DNA from 4 places in the Streptomyces caeni genome. Region 3 is predicted to be linked to each of the others. Evidence: riboswitches for the same ligand, from Rfam matches in the RefSeq annotation. Region 3 holds a riboswitch; each other region holds the start of a gene.
The links. Region 3 has a riboswitch for cyclic di-AMP ahead of ACFSL4_RS26155 (C40 family peptidase). Riboswitches for the same ligand answer to the same signal wherever they lie in the genome.

Region 1 (5,061 bases), on a different contig from region 3:
CAGCGTATCCGGTCAGGTTTCGATCACCGCGAGCGCCCGCTGTTCCAGGCCGGGCGGTATCGGATCACGAACGGTAAGTTCTTGATCGGGCCATACGAATACATATTTATCGATATACCCGAAGTGCACCTTTTTGTGCTGCGCTCCGCATTCCGAGGTCAGGCACATGCGCATCCGTACGGCCTTCCCCCACGAGACGGCCCACGACGACTTCTGGATCCCGCTCCAGGACGGCACCCGTCTGTACGCGCGCGCATGGCGTCCGCTCACCGAGGGGGCCTTCCCGGCCCTGCTCGAATACCTCCCGGGCCGTCTCACCGACGCGACCGCCGCCCGCGACCACCAGCGCCACCCCTATTACGCGGGCCACGGCTACGCCTCCGTGCGCGTGGACGCCCGCGGGTACGGCAACTCGGACGGCCTGCCCGCCGACGCCGACGGGGCGACCGGGCTGCAGGACGGCGTCGAGGTCGTCGAACGGCTCGCCGCACAGCCGTGGTGCGACGGGCACGTGGGCATGTTCGGCGTCTCCCGGGGCGGCTCCGCCGCCCTCCGGATCGCGGCCCTCGCTCCCGAACCGCTCAAGGCGGTCGTGGCGGTCTGCGCCGCGGACGACCCGTACGACGACGTGGGCCACCCCGGCGGCTCCGCCCTCACCGGCGGCGCCCACGCCCGGGAGGCGGCGATGCTCGCCCTCGCGGCCCGGCCACCGGACCCCCGGTATGCGGGCACGGTGTGGCGCGACGGCTGGATCAGGCGCCCGGAGTCCCTCCGCCCTCCCGCCCGCACCCGCGCGGGTCGGCAGGCACGGCGCCCACGGACTCGACGGCGACGGCGCCCACCCCGCGACCCCCGGCACGCTCCGGGCCGCCGTGCTCGCGGTGGGTGGCCGGCACGACCCGTACCGGGACACCGTGCTCGCACTCCCGGAGCGCCTCCCGGCCGACCGAGTGCGGTTGCGGCTGACCTGCCCGGTGCCGTGCGGCCAGGTGGTCGCACGGCTGTGCGACGTGGCACCCGACGGGGTGTCGACCCTCGTCACCCGCGGCGCACTGGACCTGTCCGCACGCCACGGCCGCGACCGGACGGTCCCTGGACCCCGGGTGCCACGGAGGACGTGATGGTCGAGCTGGGCTGCGTCGGGCACGTCTTCCCACCCGGCCATCGCATCCGCCTCGCCGTGTCCTGCGCGTACTGGCCGTGGCTGTGGCCGCAACCGGGTTCGGAGGCGGGCCTCGTCCTGGACCCGGCCGGCAGTCGGCTCGAACTTCCCCTGCACACGGCGCAGTCGGGGCCGCCCATCGTGTTCGGGAACCGGAGCACGCCCGGCCGCTGGGCGTCAGCTCCCCGGCCGTGCCCGACGGGCCGCGCCCGCCCCGGCTGGTGGTCCGGGACGTGGCGAAGGGCGAGTGGCGCCTCGAACTCGTCCCGTGCCGCGAGGGTGTTCTCGTGCACCCCGACGGTCTCGAGGTCACCGAGGACGCCCGGGAGACGTACACCGTCGAGGACTCGGACGCGTTGACGGCCCGGGCCCGCTCGGACCGGTCCGTCCGGATGCACCGCCCGGAGACGGGATGGGACGCCAGGGTGGAGACGCGCTCCGGGATCGCCTGCACGGCGACGGAGTTCGTCGTCTCGGACGAGGTGGTCTGCAAGGACGGGGACGAGGTGGTGTTCCACCGGACATGGGAGACGAGGATTCCCCGCACGGTGGCCGCCTCCACCACTCCGACGGAATGCCCGAATTGGAGGCATTCGAACCGCACTTCCCGTGAGCTTCGCCACTCGGAGCGCCGATGGCGCGAACAGCTCCCACCGGGCGGGCAGCCATCGACCGATTTGCCCGAATTGACATTCGATTTCCCATAACACCGAATTCCTCGGCGTGGGGAGGATGCCAGTGAAATCGGTCACGCCACCCCGATGCGACTCTTTTCGGTCATGTGGCCAACTTTCCTTCCACAAAGGGCGCGTTGGCCGCCGACCTCAAAGCGGATCAACATCCACATTGCATAATGTCAAGGTCATTTCGACCGGACGATGACTTCCTGCTTGTTCCGGGCATCTCCCCTCGCATACCTTCCTCTCGACCCGAGCGGATCGCCGAATCCTGCCGCCGCTCGAGGGCCCATCCACCGATGACGGCAGGAGCGGGGGACCCAGGTAAGTCGCCGAGCCGGACACCGCGCCGGAACGGCTTGGGGTGAAGCCGTGCCCTCGGGACCGAGGACACGGCCGGGCACCTCCCAGCCCGAACCCGACAGCTCACCTCGCAGGCGCCGGAGAGGAAAACGACATGCCCGCTTTCGCCCTGCCCGTACGCCGTCGGAACGACCGGTCCAAGGCCACCCGCGTCCGCCGCACCCTCGCCGTCGCGGCGACCGCCGCCGCGGTGCTCGCCCTTCCCGTCGTCGGCGCGACGAGTGCCTCGGCCGCCACACCCGCCGCCGAAGCGGCGACGGCCACGACCTACCGCGGCAGCCTCGACGGCTGGATACGCCAGTCGCTGGCCGTCATGGCGAAACACGGGATTCCCGGTTCCTACCAGGGGATCTACCGCAATGTGATGCGCGAGTCGTCGGGCAACCCGCGGGCCATCAACCTCTGGGACTCCAACGCCACGAAGGGCATTCCGTCCAAGGGCCTCCTGCAGGTCATCGACCCGACCTTCCGCGCCTACCACGTGCCCGGCACGGCGTACGACCCCTACGACCCGGTCGCGAACATCACGGCCGCCTGCAACTACGCGGCCCACCGGTACGGCTCGATCGACAACGTCAACAGCGCCTACTGAGCCCGAACAGTCTCTCGAGGACGACGGCGATGCCGTCGTCCTCGTTGGACAGGGTGACCTCGTCGGCGACCGCCTTGAGTTCGGGGTGGGCGTTGGCCATGGCGACGCCGTGCGCGGCCCAGTCGAACATGGGGATGTCGTTGGGCATGTCGCCGAAGGCGATGGTCCGCGACGGGCTCAGGCCCAGATGCTCGGCGGCCAGCGCGAGCCCCGTCGCCTTGGTGATGCCGCACGGCTGGAGTTCGACGGTTCCGGGCCCCGACATGGTGACCGTCGCCAGGGACCCGATCGCGCCACGGGCCGCCACCGCCAACTCGTCGTCGGACAAGGTGGGATGGCGCAGCAGCACCTTGCTGATGGGCTCGCACCACAGGTCGTCGCGCCGTTCGACGCGCACCGCGGGCAGGGTGGGGTGCGGCATCCGGTAGCCGGGCTCGATGAGCGTGAGTCCGTCCACCCCGTCCTGGTCGACCGCCGCGTAGACCTGCCCCACCTCGGCCTCGATCTTGCCGAGCGCGGTCTCGGCCAACTCCCGGTCCAGGGTGACGGAGAACAGCAGCCGGTCCGCGCCGGCGTCGTACACCTGCGCGCCCTGCCCGCACACCGCGAGCCCCTCGCTGCCCAGGTCGTCGAGCAGCGGCCGCACCCTGGGCGCCGGACGCCCCGTCACCACCAGGTGCCGGGCGCCGGACGCCACGGCCCGCGCCAGAGCGGCCTTCGACCGGTCGGAGAGCGTGTCGTCACCACGCAGCAGGGTTCCGTCCAGGTCGGTGGCGATGAGTGCATATGTGAGGGGTGCGGCCATGATCAGAGAATACGGATGGAACACCCCCGCATGCTCGGCCCGAACCGGACGAGGACCGCGAGGACTCAGCCGTGAGCCGCCGCCAGATGCCGCACCAGCCGCGGCGACGCGAACTGCGTACCGCACACGAAGCGCATCACGGGCCCATACGAGGCCGCCGCCGGAAGGCCCGTGAAGTACAGACCGGGGACGGAGGACACATATCCCGCCCCCAGCTTCGGCGTGCCGCGGCTCACCGCCAGTTCCGTGCGCAGCTCGTGGGCCAGAAAGTCCATCGCGGCGATGTCCACGCGGTAGCCGGTCGCGGCGATCACATGGTCGCCGTGCAGTTCCACCGTGCGGCCCGTGTGCGTCAGGACCGTCAGGGACGGGCCGCCGTGCGGCGCGGACGCGCGCACCAGGCGGGCGATCTCCTGTAGCTGCACCCTGCCCTCGAAGCGGTCGCGCAGCCACCACGCGCCGAGGGGGCCGAGGACTCGGCGGACCAGGTAGTGGCGGGTACGGGCGGGCAGGAAGCGGTACGGGTGCGGGTAGTAGCTCAGGGCCCACAGCGACCAGGCACGGCCGAACGGCGACTCGGGACGCAGCCTCGGCTGCTTCCAGGGCGGCGCGCCGAACGCGACCCGGCCCCGGCCGCGCGAGACGACGCGCACGCGCGCGCCCGCCTCCGCCGCCAGCACCGCTGTCTCCAGCGCCGACTGGCCCGCACCGACGACCAGCAGGTCCCTGCCGGAGAAACGGGACAGGTCGTGGTGCTGGGAGCTGTGGGAGAGGGGGCCGGTCGGCGTGGGTCCGTCCGCCGCCGCGGTGGCCAGCTCCGGCGGCAGATGAGCCAGACCCGACAGGCCGGTCGCCACGACGACGGCCCGCGCGGTGAACAGTTCGCCCGAGTCCAGCTTGAGTTCGAAGCCCCCGCCCTGACCGCGGTCCACGGAGACCACCCGGACCCGCTCCAGTCCGGGCACCAGCTTCTGCTGGAACCACTCCCCGTACCCGATGAACGTCTCCACCGGGATGATGTCCTCGTCCGTCACCAGGCGGGGGACGCCCGCCGCGTCGCAGTAGTCGGCGAGGGTGTGACCGCGCTGGGGGGTGTCGATGGACGAGGCGGCCGGGGTCGACTTCAGGAGCATGCCCGCGGGCATGTGGTCGCGCCAGCTCACCATGGGCTCGCCGAAAACGCGTACCGGGATGCCCCGTGCCCGCAGATGAGCCGCGGTGGACAGGCCGAACGGCCCGGCACCGATGACTGCTACCGGATGAATCACGAAGTCCCTCCCCAGGACGCTACGTGCCTGCTTCGTGCCTGCTTCGTGCCTGCGTCGTGCCTACGTCGTGGCGGGGCCGGGCCGGCCGGCCGGAGCGGCCGCGCTGCCGCGGCGGTTGGTCCGCCACAGCTGATACAGGTGCTTCGCGCCCGGCCGCACGAAGCGCGCGAGCATCGTGAGGAACGGCCGCAGGT
Region 2 (5,061 bases), on a different contig from region 3:
TGCAGTACGCCAGTTGCGACGTGGAGACGGTCTGCCTCGGCCAGGCGGCGTCGGCCGCGGCGGTGCTGCTCGCCGGAGGCGCGCCGGGCAAGCGGCTCGCGCTCCCCGGTGCGCGCGTGCTGATCCACCAGCCGTCCCTGCCGGAGCCCGTGCGGGGACAGGCCGCCGATCTGGCCGTCCAGGCGGAGGAGTTGACGCGCACCCGCAGGTGCCTGGAGGAGATGCTGGCACGGCACACGGGGCACACCCCGCAACGCATCGCCGCCGACATCGAGCGGGACACCGTCCTCGACTCCCGCGCCGCGGTGGCGTACGGGCTGGTCGACCGCGTCGTTCCCAGCCGCAAGACCTCGCGCACCACGCCCGGCGCGAGGTGAGCCACCGATGCTGCCGCCCGAACTCCCCCCGCTGCCGGCGCTGACCCACGCGGAGGCCGAGTTGATCGACCGTTACCTCGATGTCGTCGACCTGCTCGGCCGTGTCAACCCCGCGCACTCCGGTGACACCTACCGGGGACTGCGCGCAGCCCAGGCCCTGGTGGGCAAGGCGACGGCCCTGCGCGACGCGCTGACGCTGATGCACCTGCGCGGGGAGCACGAACTGCACGGCCCCACCCTCGCCCGCGCCCTGCGCGTCCTCGACGGCGAACGCCGCACGGGCCGCGTCGCTCTGCCGCCCGGAGCGGACTGAGCCGATTCCCCCGGCGCCTCCGGGGGAATCGGCGGACAACGGCCTCGCGCCCCGGGCCGGAAGGGTGAGCCGGACGGACCGCTCCGCAGGCATGCCGGACGGACGGCCGTCCGTCCGGCGCGGCTCAAACGGGCCAAATGGCTTACCCCAGACCGGAGTAGACACGGCTCCGGCCTCAGGCCCGCAGGAGTCGCGCAACACGGCTGCCCGCAGGGCGCGAGGCAGGACTCCGATGCAGGTCGGGGCCTGGTTCACGTCCTCAACTTCCGCCGAAAAGAGACCTGTCCACCCGAACGAGTGAGTGGTGAGTAACGCCACAAATCACCGATTCCATTGTGATTTTCGGACCCCGGTAGGTGAAGATCCCTTCCTGACGACAAGCCCCCGCCACCGCGGCGGGGCGGTTTGGGCGGACGCCGAGTCCTGCCGCCGCCCGGACGACCGGTCGACAGGAGTGGATCGGCAGGAGTGGAGGACCCGGTAAGGCGGGCCACCGGAGAGATCCGGACGGTCCTTGGGGTGAAGCCGCGCGAGCGGCCGGGCTACTTCGCCAGTCCGAATCCGACAGGTCATCCTTCACAGGCGGCTGACGAAGGGTTGCGCATGACTGCGTTCAATCGTGTCCCGTCGCTGCTGACCCGGGCCGGCACCGCCTCGGCCCTCACCCTCGCCGCCGTCGGCGGCGGCATCGCCGTCCCCGGCGTCGCCACCGACGCGGCCGCCGTGACACCGGCCACGAAGGCCCTCCGGGCCGCGGCGTCGAAGAAGGGGGCCCCGTACAAGTGGGGTGCCACCGGACCTCGCCGCTTCGACTGCTCCGGGCTCACGCTCTACGCCTACAAGAAGGCAGGCAAGAAACTGCCCCGCACGGCCGCGGCGCAGTACAACAAGACGCACCACGTCTCGTCCTCGCACCGCAGGGCCGGAGACCTGGTGTTCTTCCACTCCGGCCGGAACATCTACCACGTCGGCATCTACGCCGGGAAGGGAAAGATCTGGCACTCGCCGAGGACCGGGGACGTGGTCAGGCTCCAGAAGATCTGGACGAAGAGCGTCTGGTACGGACGGGTGAGCTGATGCGGCCGGCGGGGCGACGGCCCGCTGCGCCGTCGCCCCGCCGTGGCGTGACCAGGGCCGCAACGGGAACTCGTGCACCATGGCCGACCGAGCTCCCTACCAGGCGCGGCACGAGACTCCCCTGGAACGCGCCGACCGCAACTTCGCCGAACTGCTGCAGGAACTGCGCGTCACCCAGACCGGGGTCCAGATCCTGTTCGCGTTCCTGCTGACCCTGGCCTTCACCCCGCGTTTCCCGTCCCTGGACACGGTCCAGCGCGTCATCTACGTCACGACGCTGCTCGTCTCCGCGCTGGCCGCGGCCCTGTTCACGGCGCCCGCCGCGCTGCACCGCTCGCTCTTCCAGCAGAACGCCAAGCCCGCCATCGTGCGGGTCTCCTCCCGTCTCGCCACGATCGGGATGGGCGTACTGATGCTGGCGCTCACCGGCTCGGTGCTCCTGGTGGTGGATGTGTCGCTCGGCCGGGCCGCCGGCATCGCCGCGGGCGCGGGGACGTTCCTCGTCTGCGTGGGCCTGTGGCGCGTCCTGCCCTGGCTGCTGCGGCGCGGGCTCCTCACGGCACCACGGAATCACGGAGCGGGAGCGGACCGGGACGGGCCGGAGCGCTCCCGGTGACCGCCGCGCGGGCCGCGGGCGGTGCGGAGGAGGTGCCGCCGGGGCCCGGGCGCCCTGCGCGGCGTCCCGGTCGCCCACCACACCGGCGAGGCTGCCCGCGCCCGACGCCTTCCGCGTGCCGCCGCGCGGGGCCTTCGGACGGGTGGCGGAGCCCACCTGTGTCTGAGGGCGCGGACCGGGCCGCCGCGCCGTCACGGCTCCTGCTGCCCTCCCGCCGCGACGGACTGGACCCGCGTGGTCCACGGAAGTTCGATCGCGACCGTCTTGCCGCCCTCCCGGGTGGGCCGCACACTCACCTTGCCGCCGTACTCCGCGGTCAGCCAGCGGATGATCACCATGCCGCGGCCGTTGTCCTGCTGCACGGCGGCGGGCAGCCGTTTCGGGAAGCGGGGATGGCTGTCGGTGACGCCGATGCGGAGTAACTCGTCGCGGTCGAGCGCGAGGTCGACCGTGAACGTGGGCGACTGCCCGAAGGTGTGCTGCACGGCGTTGGTGGTCAGTTCGGAGACGATGAGGCGTACGGTATCGGCGACCTCGGAGTTCCTCGGCAGGCCCCATTCGGCGAGGATGTCGGCGACATATGTTCGAGCCACGGAGACCGAGGCGGGATCGCTCGGCAGAGTGACGGATGCTTCCTGATGATCTGCCATGGCGACGTCGTCCCTTTCCCACGGGACCGGAGTCCGACACGGAGCGGTTGGTTTCCGGTGCGGTCCCGGACTTGGTGCTGCGCGCCAGACTGCCATCACCAGGGCTCTCCCGGGTGCGTTCCCCCGGGATATGCATATATCTGTCGCCCGAAGCGGTGAACTCTCCGACGACCGAGCGTATTTGGGCCGGGCCCCGGCCCATCCTCTACCGTCGCCGTGAAACCGCGCGCCGTGCGGAGGGAGCCGCCCATGCAATACGGACCAGCGGTGCGCCGCCGCAAGCTCGGCGCCGAACTGCGCGCCCTGCGTGCCCGGTCGGGTCTCACAAGCGGCGCGGCGGCCGCGCTCGTCGGCTGGCACCAGTCGAAGGTGAGCCGGATCGAGACGGGCGCCAGCGGCGTCAAGCCGGCCGACGTACGGCTGCTGTTGGACGCGTACGCCGTCGAGGACCCCGAACTGCGCGAACTGCTGCTGGTGTTGGCGGGCTCGGAGGACGGCGGCGGCCGGCAGAACTGGTGGCACGCGTATCGCGGGGTGCTGCCGCCGGCCTACCGCGACTTCATCAGCCTGGAGTCGCAGGCCTGCGCGATGCGGACACTGGAGACCTCGGTGGTGCCGGGGCTGCTGCAGACGCCCGAGTATGCGCGGGCGGTGACGCGCGCCGCCGTCGGCACGCTGGAGGAGGCCAAGCTGGACACGCTGGTGGAGGTGCGGCTGGCCCGGCAGGAAGTGCTGCGTTCGGATCCTCCGCTGCGGCTGAGCGCCGTCCTGGACGAGGCGGTGCTGCACCGGGAGGTCGGCGGACCTGAGGTCATGACCCGCCAGCTGAGGCGGCTCCTGGACGCCGCCGCGCTGCCTCACGTGCGGCTCCAGGTCCTGCCGTTCGCCGCCGGGGCGCACATCGGCATCACCGGACCTTTCGTTATCTTCTCATTTCCGAGCAGATCTGATCTGGACGTGGTTGTTCTAGACCACTTGACGAGTAGCCTCTATCTCGAACGGGAAGAAGACCTTCAGGCCTACAGCGAGGCCTTCAACTCGCTTCGGATCCACGCACTTTCACCCGAGGAATCGTTGGAGTGCATCGCCGCGTTGGCCGGCGCTGCGTAAGGAGGCATCATGTCAGCACCGCCTCGGCATATCCCTTCGAGTGCGTCCCTGCACGGCGTGCGGTGGCTGCGCAGCAGTCGCAGTACGGGAATGAACAACTGTGTCGAGACCGCCCGTCCGGGCCCGGGGCCCTGGGCCGGGCTGGTGGCCGTGCGCGACTCCAAGAACGTGGCCGGGCCGGCCCTGTTCTTCACCCCCGGCACCTGGAAGGAGTTCCTGGACGGACTGGACTGATCGATTTCCGGGGCGGGGTCGGTCGCACGCCGTTCCGCGGCCGCGGTCGATGTCAATTCCCGGATGAATATTCCCCGCACCGCTGCGGACGAGTCATATCCGTTCACAGCCGTATGACGCTCGGTGCACGGCCGTTCCGCCGACTCACGGCCGCGTCTCGCCGATCACGCGTACGGCGTGCTCTGTCTGCCCGTCCGTGAGATCCGCACGGGCGGTCAGTCGCAGCCGTGAGACACCGTCGGGCACCGACGGCGGCCGGAAACAGCCGACGGCGACTCCCGCCGCCCGGCAGTCGGCCGCCCACCGCACGGCCTGCTCGGGGGAGGGCGCGCGCACGGAGACGACGGCGGCATCCGGCCGTACCGCCTCATGACCCTCGGCCGTGAGGCGGGCGTGCAGGGCCGTCGCCACCGCGCGCGCCCGCTCGGCACGCTCCGGCTCACGGCGCAGCAGGCGCAGGGCCGCGAGCGCGGCACCCGCCGCCGCCGGGGCCAGCCCGGTGTCGAAGATGAACGTCCTGGCCGCGTTGACCAGATGGTCGATCACACGCGCCGGGCCCAGCACCGCGCCACCCTGGCTGCCCAGCGACTTCGACAGCGTCACCGTCACCACCACGTCCGGCGCGCCCGCGAGCCCCGCCGCGTGCGGGGCGCCCCGGCCCCCGGCCCCGAGGACGCCGAGCCC
Region 3 (5,061 bases):
CGCTGCCGGTCCTGCAGAAGGGGCTCAGCGCCTACTTCGGCCAGGCCGGCGTCAACTGGATGTCCGTGCACACCGGCATCGACTTCCCGGTCTCGTACGGCACCACCGTGATGGCCGCCACCGACGGCACGGTCCGCACCCAGTGGAACAGCGCCTACGGGAACATGATGATCGTGACCGCGAAGGACGGCACGGAGACGTGGTACTGCCATCTCTCCAGCTACCGGGTCTCATCGGGCACCGTCGTCAAGGCCGGCCAGCCCATCGCGTACTCCGGCAACTCCGGCAACTCGACCGGGCCGCACCTGCACTTCGAGGTACGGCCGGGCGGAGGCGCCGCGATAGACCCGCTTCCCTGGCTGCGCAGCCACGGGCTGGACCCGACCTGACGGATGATCGGCGGGCCTGCCGCCGGGCCCCACCGACGGCCCGCCCGGCCCGGCACCGAGCAGTACCGCGAACTACAGCTTCTCCACCGGCGCATACCGCAGCAGAAGCCGCTTCGGCTTCGTGTCGCCGAAGTCGATCGTCGCCTCCGCGTTCGACCCCGTGCCCTTCACCCCGACCACCGTGCCCAGGCCGAACTGGTCGTGCGTGACGCGGTCGCCGACCGTCAGGGAGATCACGGGCTTCTCCGTCGCGCCTCCCCGTCGGGTGGCGAAGCCGGCCGCGCCCACGGCCGAGGACCGTGACCGGGTCGACGACAGCGACGCCGCCACACCGGAGAGCGGCCCCGCCGGCACCGGGGCGGAGGGGGCGCTCGTCCGCTTCCACTCCACGTGCTGGTCCGGGATCTCCTCCAGGAAACGCGAGGGCGGGTTGTACGAGGGCTGACCCCAGGCGCTGCGCAGGGCCGACCTCGTGAGGTACAGCCGCTCCCGCGCGCGGGTGATGCCGACGTACGCCAGGCGCCGCTCCTCCTCCAGTTCCTTGGTCTGGCCGAGCGCGCGCATGTGCGGGAAGACGCCGTCCTCCATGCCGGTCAGGAAGACCACCGGGAATTCGAGGCCCTTGGCGGTGTGGAGGGTCATCAGCGTGATGACGCCGCCCCCCTCCTCCTCGTCGTCGGGGATCTGGTCGGAGTCGGCGACCAGGGCGACCTTCTCCAGGAAGTCGGGCAGCGTGCCCGACTCGCTTTCCCCGCGCTCCTGCTCGAACTCAAGCGCCACGGCGGCGAGTTCCTGAAGGTTCTCGATGCGGGTCTCGTCCTGGGGATCGGTCGATGCCTGCAACTCCGCCAGGTAGCCGGTGCGTTCGAGGACAGCCTCCAGGACCGTGGCCGGTCCCGCGCCCGACTCCACGATCGTCCGCAGGTCCTCCATCAGCGCGTTGAACCGCTTGACCGCGTTCGTCGAGCGCGCGGCCATGCCGTACGCCTCGTCGACGCGGCGCAGCGCCTGCGGAAAGCTGACCTTCTCCCGCTGGGCCAGGGCGTCGATCATCGCTTCGGCGCGCTCGCCGATCCCTCGCTTCGGCACGTTCAGGATCCGCCGCAGCGGCACGGAGTCCTCCGGGTTCGCCAGCACCCGCAGGTACGCCAGGACGTCCCGGACCTCCTTGCGCTCGTAGAAGCGGACGCCGCCGACGACCTTGTAGGGCAGTCCGACGCGGATGAAGACCTCTTCGAAGACGCGGGACTGGGCGTTCGTACGGTAGAAGACGGCGACGTCGCCCGCCTTCGCCTCGCCCCGGTCGGTGAGGCGGTCGATCTCGTCGGCGACGAACTGCGCCTCGTCGTGCTCGGTGTCGGCCACATAGCCGGTGATCCGCGCGCCCGCGCCCGCGTTGGTCCACAGGTTCTTGGGGCGGCGGGACTCGTTGCGCTCGATGACCGCGTTGGCGGCGCTGAGGATCGTCTGGGTGGAGCGGTAGTTCTGCTCCAGGAGGATCGTCGTGGCGTCCGGGTAGTCCTCCTCGAACTGGAGGATGTTGCGGATGGTCGCGCCGCGGAAGGCGTAGATCGACTGGTCGGCGTCGCCGACGACGCACAGTTCGGCGGGGCGCAGGTCGTCCTCGCCCGGCGGCACGTCCTCGGGCCGGCCGCCGCCCGCGGGACCGACCAGCTCGCGCACCAGGGCGTACTGGGCGTGGTTCGTGTCCTGGTACTCGTCGACGAGCACGTGGCGGAAGCGGCGGCGGTAGTGCTCGGCGACGTCCGGGAACGCGCGGAGCAGGTTGACCGTCGTCATGATCAGGTCGTCGAAGTCGAGCGCGTTGGCTTCGCGCAGTCGCGACTGGTACAGCGCGTACGCCTGGGCAAGGGTCTTCTCGAAGCCGTCGGCGGCCTGGGCGGCGAAGTCCTCATCGTCGATCAGCTCGTTCTTCAGGTTGGAGATCTTGGCGCTGAAGGACTTGGGCGGGAAGCGCTTGGGATCGAGGTCCAGGTCACGGCAGACGAGCGCCATCAGCCGCTTGCTGTCCGCGGCGTCGTAGATCGAGAAGGAGGACGTGAAGCCGAGCTTCTTGCTCTCCCGCCGCAGGATGCGCACGCAGGCGCTGTGGAAGGTCATCACCCACATCGCGTTCGCCCGCGGGCCGACGAGTTGCTCGACGCGCTCCTTCATCTCGCCCGCGGCCTTGTTGGTGAAGGTGATCGCGAGGATCTGGCCGGGGTGCACGCCCCGCTGGGCCAGCAGATACGCGATGCGGTGCGTGAGCACACGGGTCTTGCCGGAGCCGGCGCCGGCCACGATGAGCAGGGGGGAGCCGGCGTGCACGACGGCCGCGCGCTGGTTCTCGTTCAGCCCCTCCAGCAGCGCCTGCGGGTCGAGGGCGGGGCGGTGCGCGCCGTTGCGGTAGTAGGGGTCGCGGTCCGGCGGCACGTCGAACCGTCCACCGAACAGATCGTCCGGAACCGGCTCCGCTCCGTGATCGTCGTCGGGCGGCGGTGGCTCCTCCTCGTGGGCCGGGGTGCCCTTGAGGTCCGCCAGGAAGCTGTCGTCAAAGAGGCTGCTCATCGCTCTCCGAGTCTAGGCCGCCCCACCGACAACCGGTTGCCGCCCCGAGAAGTCCGTCCCGCCGGAGCCTGATCCGGGTACGGGTACGGGTACGGGTACGGGTACGGGTACGGGGATCTTCCGCGACCCCCACCCCGACGGGTATCACGCTGCGAACCCGTCACATCACAGGAGGCGACGTCCCGCCGGAGTCCGTCCGTCTCCCGCCCCGGCCGCGAGCGACGCCCGGGAACCGGGCACGGGGCACCACTTGCCCCGACTCCGGGGGAAAGGCGGCCAACATACCGCAGACCCCTCCCCATTGACCGCGGTGAGCCACACCCATGGTCAAGGTCACGAAAATGTATCGGGCATATCGCACATCAACCTTCACACGGGCCGCACCAGTTGGCTACGGTTCCGGGCGGGCCGCTCGCCCCCCACCGGCGAAGGTCGCCGGGCCGCGCGGCCCCCGCCGAGTCCGGTGTGCCCGTGGGCAGCCGGAGCCGGGGACCCAACCGACCTTGGGGTGAATCGGCCAACCGCCTTTCGGGGGGACGGCCGTAGGGCACACCTTCCAAAGCCACCCGCCCGAACCCGACAGCTAACCCGGTAGGCGGTGTACGGAAGGAGTCGCCTCCCATGGCGCCGCACCGCAAGGCGCGCCCCTCAGGCACGCGCATCGCAGGCATACGGACTCCCGCCCTCGCGACGGCGGCCCTCACCTCCGTGGCCCTGCTCTCCCAGACGGCGAACGCCGCACCCTCCACGGACGGCAGACCGAGCCTCGAGGAGGTCGAGAAGAAGGTCGACGAGCTCTACCACCAGGCCGAGTCCGCCACCGACGAGTACAACGCGGCCAAGGAGAAGACCGCCAAGCAGCGCAAGCGCGTCGACACACTCCTCGACGACGTCGCCGAACGCACCCAGAGGCTCAACGAGGCGCGGGACGAACTGGGTTCGTTCGCCGCGGCGCAGTACCGCACCGGGGCCGCGGCCCCCGACACGGCCACCTTCCTGCTGGCCGACTCGCCTCAGGACTACTTCGACCAGACCCAGCTGATGGACCGGCTGACCAGCCGCCAGAAGGACGCGGTCGACCAGTACGTCACCGAGCAGTCCGCGACGATGCAGAAGCGGCGGGAGGCCGCCAAGAGCCTGCAGACGCTCACCGAGTCGCAGCAGAAGCTCAGAGCGACCAAGGCGGACGTCCAGAAGAAGCTCGCCACCGCGCGGCAGCTGCTGTCCGACCTGACCGCGGAGGAGAAGGCGCGGCTCGCCGCGATCGAGAAGAAGAAGCAGGAGGAGGCCCAGCGTCAGGCGGAGGAGCTGGCGCGGCAGCAGGCGGCGCAGCAGGCCGCCCGGCAGCAGTCGTCCTCGGGCACCACGACCGGCACCTCCGGGTCCTCTTCCACGTCCACGGACTCCGGGTCCACGTCCACGGACACCTACGCGACGAAGGCGGCCAAGGCGCTCGACTTCGCCCGCGCACAGATCGGCAAGCCGTATGTGTGGGGTGCGACCGGGCCCGACTCCTACGACTGCTCGGGCCTGACCCAGGCCGCCTGGAAGGCCGCCGGGGTGACACTTCCGCGCACCACCTACGACCAGGTCAACGCGGGTACGACCGTCTCGCTCGCCGATGCCAGGCCCGGTGATCTGATCTTCTTCTACGACGACATCAGCCACGTCGGCATCTACATCGGCAACGGCATGATGATCCACGCCCCCAAGCCCGGTGCGTACGTGCGCGAGGAGTCGATCTACTACGACGGCGCGTCGATCATCCACAGTGTGGTGCGGCCGGCCTGAGGCCGTGGCCGCCGATGCCGTCCGGCACGCGCGCGTGGGGTTGTTTTCCGCCTCCCCGCGCGCGTGCCCCGTACCCGACCCCCGTGTACGTGCCTAGCATCGGGCGCATGTCAGGCACCTCCGCGCTCCGCACCCGGTGGGTGCGGCGTCCGCCCGCCACCGGTGCCGCCGTGCTGGCGACCGGCATCCTGTCGGTCGGGCTGCATCTGACCGGGTACGAGGTCCTCTCCCGTATCGTCCTGGCCCTGGCGTGCTCCGCCTGGCTGGGGCTCGTCGCCGACGCCGCCGTGCGCCTGCTGTGGCTGCGCGGGCC
Region 4 (5,061 bases), on a different contig from region 3:
GCCGCCGTCGGCTTCGCCGCCTCCTCGTCCGTCGGCGTCGGTACGACCGGCAGCCCTGCCGTCGGGGGGGTGTCGCCAGGGCTGCCGGGGTCAGGGGAGCGGCGCCTCGGGCCCGGGAACGGCCCGGACCCGGTGCCTCAGGGGACGTCAGGGGTTGAGGCCCTTGCTGCGCAGCCACGCCAGCGGGTCGATGGCGTCGCCGCCGCCGGGGTGCACCTCCAGGTGCAGGTGCGGCCCGGTCACGTTGCCGGTCGCGCCCACGCGGCCGATGACGTCACCGGTGGCCACCTTCTGCCCCACGCTGACGCTGATCGAGGACTGGTGGCAGAACCACAGCTCGGTGCCGTCGTCGAGGGTGAGGATGGTGCGGTACCCGTAGGAACCGGCCCAGCCCGCCTCGGTGATGGTGCCGCTGTGGACCGCCTTGATGAGCGTGCCCGTCGGCGCGGCGAAGTCGAGTCCGGTGTGGTAGCCGGAGGACCACATGGAACCGGCGTCGCCGAAGCGGGAGGTCAGGGTGTACGAGGAGGTCGGCAGCGCGTACTGCTTGGCGAGCTCGGCCAGGCGCGCGGCCTCGGCCTTCTTCTTGGCCTCCTCGATCGCCTGCTGCTTCTCGGCCGCGGCCTTGGCCTCCGCGGCGTCCTGCGCCTTGGCGGCGGCCTCGGCGGCCTTCTTCGCGGCGGCGTCCTCCGCGGCCTGTGCGGCCGCGCTGTCGACCCGGTCCTGCTGGGACTCGGCCTGCTGCAGGATCCGGGCGCGCAGCGCCTCGCCCGCGTCCGCCTTGCCCGCGGCGGCGTCGGCGGTGGTCAGGCCGACGGAGCTGAGGGCGGTGGCGGAGCCCTTGGGGGCGTCGGAGTCCTCGCCGAGGAGCGCCTTGGCCGAGTCCGCGACCGAGGACAGGTCCGGCATGGATATCGACACCGGGGGCTTGCCGGTCTGCGCGGTGGCCATGCCGCCCGCGCCGACGGCGGCCATCACACCGACGCCGAGAACGGTGGAGCTGCGCGCGAGCCCGCCCCCGCGCTGCTTGGTGACGCGATGCCGGCCGCGTACGGGACGGAGGGCCTCCTCGGTGGGGTTCCACTCCTCCCACGGGCCCTCGTCGGTACGGGGTGCGAAGCCGAACGTCTGAGTGCCGTTCGGAGCGAACGAGGTGCTCTGGGCAGGCCCGTTGGACGCCACGTGGGCGCACTCCTTCCTTCCTACTGGCCTACCGGGTTAGCTGACGGGTTCGGAGCAGGAAGGTCTCCTACGGGCGTCACCGGCCGTGCTGCCACGGCGGCTTCCGCCCGATTCACCCCAAGGTGGTGGTTCCCCGGCTCCCTTGCGGGATTCGGCACACGCGCACGGAGCCGCCTCTTGTGACGGCTGGGACGACCGCGCTGCGTTATCGAACGTTAATAGACGCGGGGCCCGGATTCCAAGCCGTTCCACCAGATCACTGATGCTTTTGACCTGGACTTTCACGCCAGGAACGGGCCAAATAGGGCGACTTGACCACGCCTCGGCCGCCTCACGGTTATTGATGGTGTGTCAGTTGTTATGCGCAGGGGCGTCATTCGTTCACATGGCGTGACGACGCCGAGGGCCGGTCGGGCCGGCGCACGGCCAGCAGGGCAGCAGGGCAGCAGGGCCATGTCGTCCGTGGCACGGCCGCCGGCACGGCGGGCGACGTCCTCGGTGACGGCGGCCAGCAGGGCGCCCGGGCCGGTGCGGACGCGGCCGGCGGGACGACCTCTGTGGGCCGGCCGGCGTATGACCGGGGCGGCGGCGGGGAGGGGCCGCGGCGGGCCACGGCACACGCCGAGGGCCGGAGCCCTTTCGGACTCCGGCCCTCGGCCATCAGTAGCGGGGACAGGATTTGAACCTGCGACCTCTGGGTTATGAGCCCAGCGAGCTACCGAGCTGCTCCACCCCGCGTCGGTGAGATCAGTGTACGCCATGCGCGCCGCAGGAGGCACACGGGTTTTCCGCGCAGGGCCCTTCACCAGCGTTTTCCGGCCGCCCACGGCCCCGGCGCGGCCCCGGCGCGGCGCCGCGTCGGCCATGGCGGCCGTGGCGGAGGTGGGGGTGGGGATGTGGTCCCCGGGCGTCACGTGCGGGTGGCCGGGGGCAGCAGATGGGCGTTGGGGGCCTTCGCCAGGTCCTCGTACTCCGGCAGCACCACCACGTCCACCCCCTGTGCAGCCAGCAGCGCGTTCCCGTCCGCGGACGCCACGAAGGTGTCCGGTTCACGCCAGGCGGTGACCACCCGTCGCACCCCGGCGTCGATGATCAGCCGGGCGCACGGCGCGGGCCGGGAGGCGCGGCGGGCGCACGGCTCCAGGCTGCTGTAGACCGTGGCGGCGGCCAGCCGGGGGTCCGCCGGGTCGAGCTTGGCCAGCGCCGCCTCCTCCGCGTGGACCACGGCGTCGCCGCCCTCCCGGGAGTGCGCCCGTGCCAGTTCCGTGCCGTCGGCCGCGACGATCACCGCGCCCACACTGAAGGCCGTCCGGGACGGCGGGCACTGCGCCGCCAGCTCACAGGCGGCCTCCAGCCACCGCCGGTCCGCGGCAAAGGCCAGCCGCCCGGTCCCGGGTGCCGTGGGCACGTAGCGCATCAGGACCACGTCACCGACCACCCGTGCCTCGACCAGCCGCATCCGCCCCGGGGGATAGGCTCCCGGCCCGAACATCCGCGGCGCGCCGGCCTCCCCCACGAACAGCGGCGCGACCGCGAGCTGCAGTTCGTCCGCGAGCCCCTGCCGCAGCAGCTGAGTGTGCACCTGCCCGCCGCCCTCGACCATCAGCCGCCGCACGCCCTTGACGTCCCCGAGGTGGCCGAGCACATCCCGCCACTGCATGTCCGGCCCGAGCGCCACCACTTCCACGCCGGCCGGCAGCCGCCCGCGCAGCCGCTCGGCGCCCTTGTCGGTCGAGTAGACGGTCTTCGCCCCGCCGGTGTGCCAGAAGAGGGCCTCCGGGTCGAGGTCCCCGGACACGCTGACGGTGACCTTCAGCGGGTACTCCGGCAGCCCCGCGGCGACCCGGGCCGCGCGCCGCCGCGCGGAGTTGACCAGCAGCCGCGGGTTGTCGGTGCGCACGGTGCCCGCGCCGACGAGGATGGCGTCGCTGCCCGCCCGGACCTCGTCGACCCGGTCGAAGTCCTCCGGCCCGGACAGCAGGAGCCGCTCGGGCCCGGTGTCGTCCAGGAAGCCGTCGAGGGAGACGGCGGCGGACAACAGGACGTAGGGGTGGGCCATGAGGTGCGCTCCAGTGGTCGGGATTCGCTGCGCCGGGACACAGCAGTCTGATCCGATGCGCCTCGGCGTGCACGCTTGGTTCAACTTTTAAACAATAACTAGACTGCGGTCATGACGACCCGCTGGCTCACCCGCGAGGAACAGCGCGCCTGGCGCTCGTACCTCGCCGCGTCGTGGCTCCTGGAGGACGCGATCGACCGGCACCTCCAGCAGGAGGCCGGCATGCCCCACCTGTACTACTCCGTCCTGGCCAACCTCTCCGACGCGCCCGGCCACCGGATGCGGATGACCGACCTCGCCGAGAGCCTGAAGATCACCCGCAGCCGGCTGACGTACGCCGTCACCCGCCTGGATCGGGACGGCACGGTCCGCCGGGAGGGCTGCCCGACCGACCGGCGGGGCAGCATCGCGGTCCTGACGGACGCGGGGAGGGCACTGCTGGAGCGTGCGGCGCCGGGTCATGTCGACACGGTCCGCGCGGCCGTCTTCGACCACCTGTCGCCGGAGCAGGTGGCCCAGTTGGAGGCCATCTGCGACCGGATCACGGAGGTGCTCCAGGGAGACGAGGGGCACTCGCCATGCGGCGCGCCGCCCTGGCGCCGGCGTTCGTCGAGGGCGCAACTCCCACAAAGTCCCCCCAAATCAATTGCTTGAACTTTAAAGCAGGGTTACTGTCTCCGACCATGCTTGTGCTTCAAATCTGAAGCACAACGGCGCATCCGACGCAGCGGAAGCGCATACCGGAACCGCGACCCGGCGGCCGGAGAAGGGTGACAGACATGCGCGAGCCCGGCGACGCGGCGGCATCCGATGCCGCAGCCGACAGCAGCCACTCGACCGGCCTCCCCACCGCCACGGTCCGCACCCGCGTGACCGTCCCGTTCCGCTTCGGCGACGGCTACACGGTCACCGGAGACCTGGTCACCTTCCACGGCCTCGCCGACGGTCAGGAGCACGTGGCCATGGTCCTCGGCGCACCCGAGGGCAGGCCGCCGCTGGTACGCCTGCACTCCGAGTGCCTGACCGGCGACATCTTCGGCTCGGCACGCTGCGACTGCGGACCCCAGCTGCGCGAGGCGGTCGAGCGCATCGCCGAGCACGGCGGCGTGCTGCTCTACCTCCGCCAGGAGGGCCGCAGCATCGGCCTCTACAACAAACTCGACGCCTACGCCCTCCAGGACCGGGGCCTGGACACCTACGAGGCGAACACCGCGCTCGGCCTGCCCGAGGACGCCCGCGACTACACGGCCGCCGGACAGATGCTCCGCGCCCTCGGCATCGACGCCCTGGACCTGCTCTCCAACAACCCCGACAAGGCGGCCCAGCTCCGCGCCCTGGGCCTCACGGTCACCGACCGCGTCCCCACGGGCGTCTTCACCACCGCGCACAACGTCCGCTACCTGCGCGCGAAGGTGATCCACACGCAGCACACGCTGCCGCTCACGAAGCTGACGGCCGGTTAGGACCCGGCCGGCCCCGTGGGCGAGCGAGCGCGTCCACGCGGTCCGCGCCACGGCCACTCCTCTCGCCGGCCTCCCGAACCGGCTCTCACCCCCTGGTCACAGGGCATACGCCGAGCAAGCCGCTGAGCCTGCACCAGAGCACCGAGCCGGAGGCGGGCAACGGCGTCGTCCACCGCTACGCCACCGCGTTGGGGCCCAGCCCCCGCATGCGCTTCGACCTCCTTCCCGGCGACTTCGTACAGCAGGCGGTGCGCGAGGGCGGCAACACGGTCTGCAACGGAGGCTTCCGCCGTACCTTCATCCACGTCCACGGCATGGCCCGCTCCACCGCCTTCGCCCGCAAGACCCCGAGGACCT

Region 1: another riboswitch for cyclic di-AMP. It lies ahead of ACFSL4_RS23125 (transglycosylase SLT domain-containing protein); the one in region 3 lies ahead of ACFSL4_RS26155 (C40 family peptidase).
Region 2: another riboswitch for cyclic di-AMP. It lies ahead of ACFSL4_RS17950 (C40 family peptidase); the one in region 3 lies ahead of ACFSL4_RS26155 (C40 family peptidase).
Region 4: another riboswitch for cyclic di-AMP. It lies ahead of ACFSL4_RS32050 (M23 family metallopeptidase); the one in region 3 lies ahead of ACFSL4_RS26155 (C40 family peptidase).

What each region holds. Positions count from the first base shown of each region.
Region 1 is NZ_JBHUDX010000066.1:28,164-33,224, forward strand. It holds partial or broken gene ACFSL4_RS23120 (CocE/NonD family hydrolase) at 167-1,710, shown strand; cyclic di-AMP (ydaO/yuaA leader) riboswitch at 2,124-2,294, shown strand; gene ACFSL4_RS23125 (transglycosylase SLT domain-containing protein) at 2,297-2,794, shown strand; gene ACFSL4_RS23130 (HAD family hydrolase) at 2,778-3,599, opposite strand; gene ACFSL4_RS23135 (NAD(P)-binding domain-containing protein) at 3,665-4,867, opposite strand; gene ACFSL4_RS23140 (carboxylate--amine ligase) at 4,928-5,061, opposite strand, start outside.
Region 2 is NZ_JBHUDX010000048.1:47,184-52,244, reverse strand. It holds gene ACFSL4_RS17960 (ATP-dependent Clp protease proteolytic subunit) at 1-377, shown strand, start outside; gene ACFSL4_RS17955 (hypothetical protein) at 385-690, shown strand; cyclic di-AMP (ydaO/yuaA leader) riboswitch at 1,095-1,290, shown strand; gene ACFSL4_RS17950 (C40 family peptidase) at 1,294-1,767, shown strand; gene ACFSL4_RS17945 (DUF6328 family protein) at 1,847-2,383, shown strand; gene ACFSL4_RS17940 (ATP-binding protein) at 2,575-3,033, opposite strand; gene ACFSL4_RS17935 (helix-turn-helix domain-containing protein) at 3,283-4,143, shown strand; gene ACFSL4_RS17930 (DUF397 domain-containing protein) at 4,153-4,377, shown strand; gene ACFSL4_RS17925 (8-amino-7-oxononanoate synthase) at 4,522-5,061, opposite strand, start outside.
Region 3 is NZ_JBHUDX010000080.1:14,372-19,432, forward strand. It holds gene ACFSL4_RS26145 (M23 family metallopeptidase) at 1-389, shown strand, start outside; gene pcrA (DNA helicase PcrA) at 462-2,957, opposite strand; cyclic di-AMP (ydaO/yuaA leader) riboswitch at 3,400-3,570, shown strand; gene ACFSL4_RS26155 (C40 family peptidase) at 3,579-4,748, shown strand; gene ACFSL4_RS26160 (tellurite resistance/C4-dicarboxylate transporter family protein) at 4,856-5,061, shown strand, end outside.
Region 4 is NZ_JBHUDX010000100.1:16,062-21,122, forward strand. It holds gene ACFSL4_RS32050 (M23 family metallopeptidase) at 148-1,182, opposite strand; cyclic di-AMP (ydaO/yuaA leader) riboswitch at 1,193-1,349, opposite strand; tRNA gene ACFSL4_RS32055 (tRNA-Met) at 1,847-1,920, opposite strand; gene ACFSL4_RS32060 (dihydrofolate reductase family protein) at 2,093-3,241, opposite strand; gene ACFSL4_RS32065 (MarR family winged helix-turn-helix transcriptional regulator) at 3,353-3,895, shown strand; gene ACFSL4_RS32070 (GTP cyclohydrolase II) at 4,021-4,704, shown strand.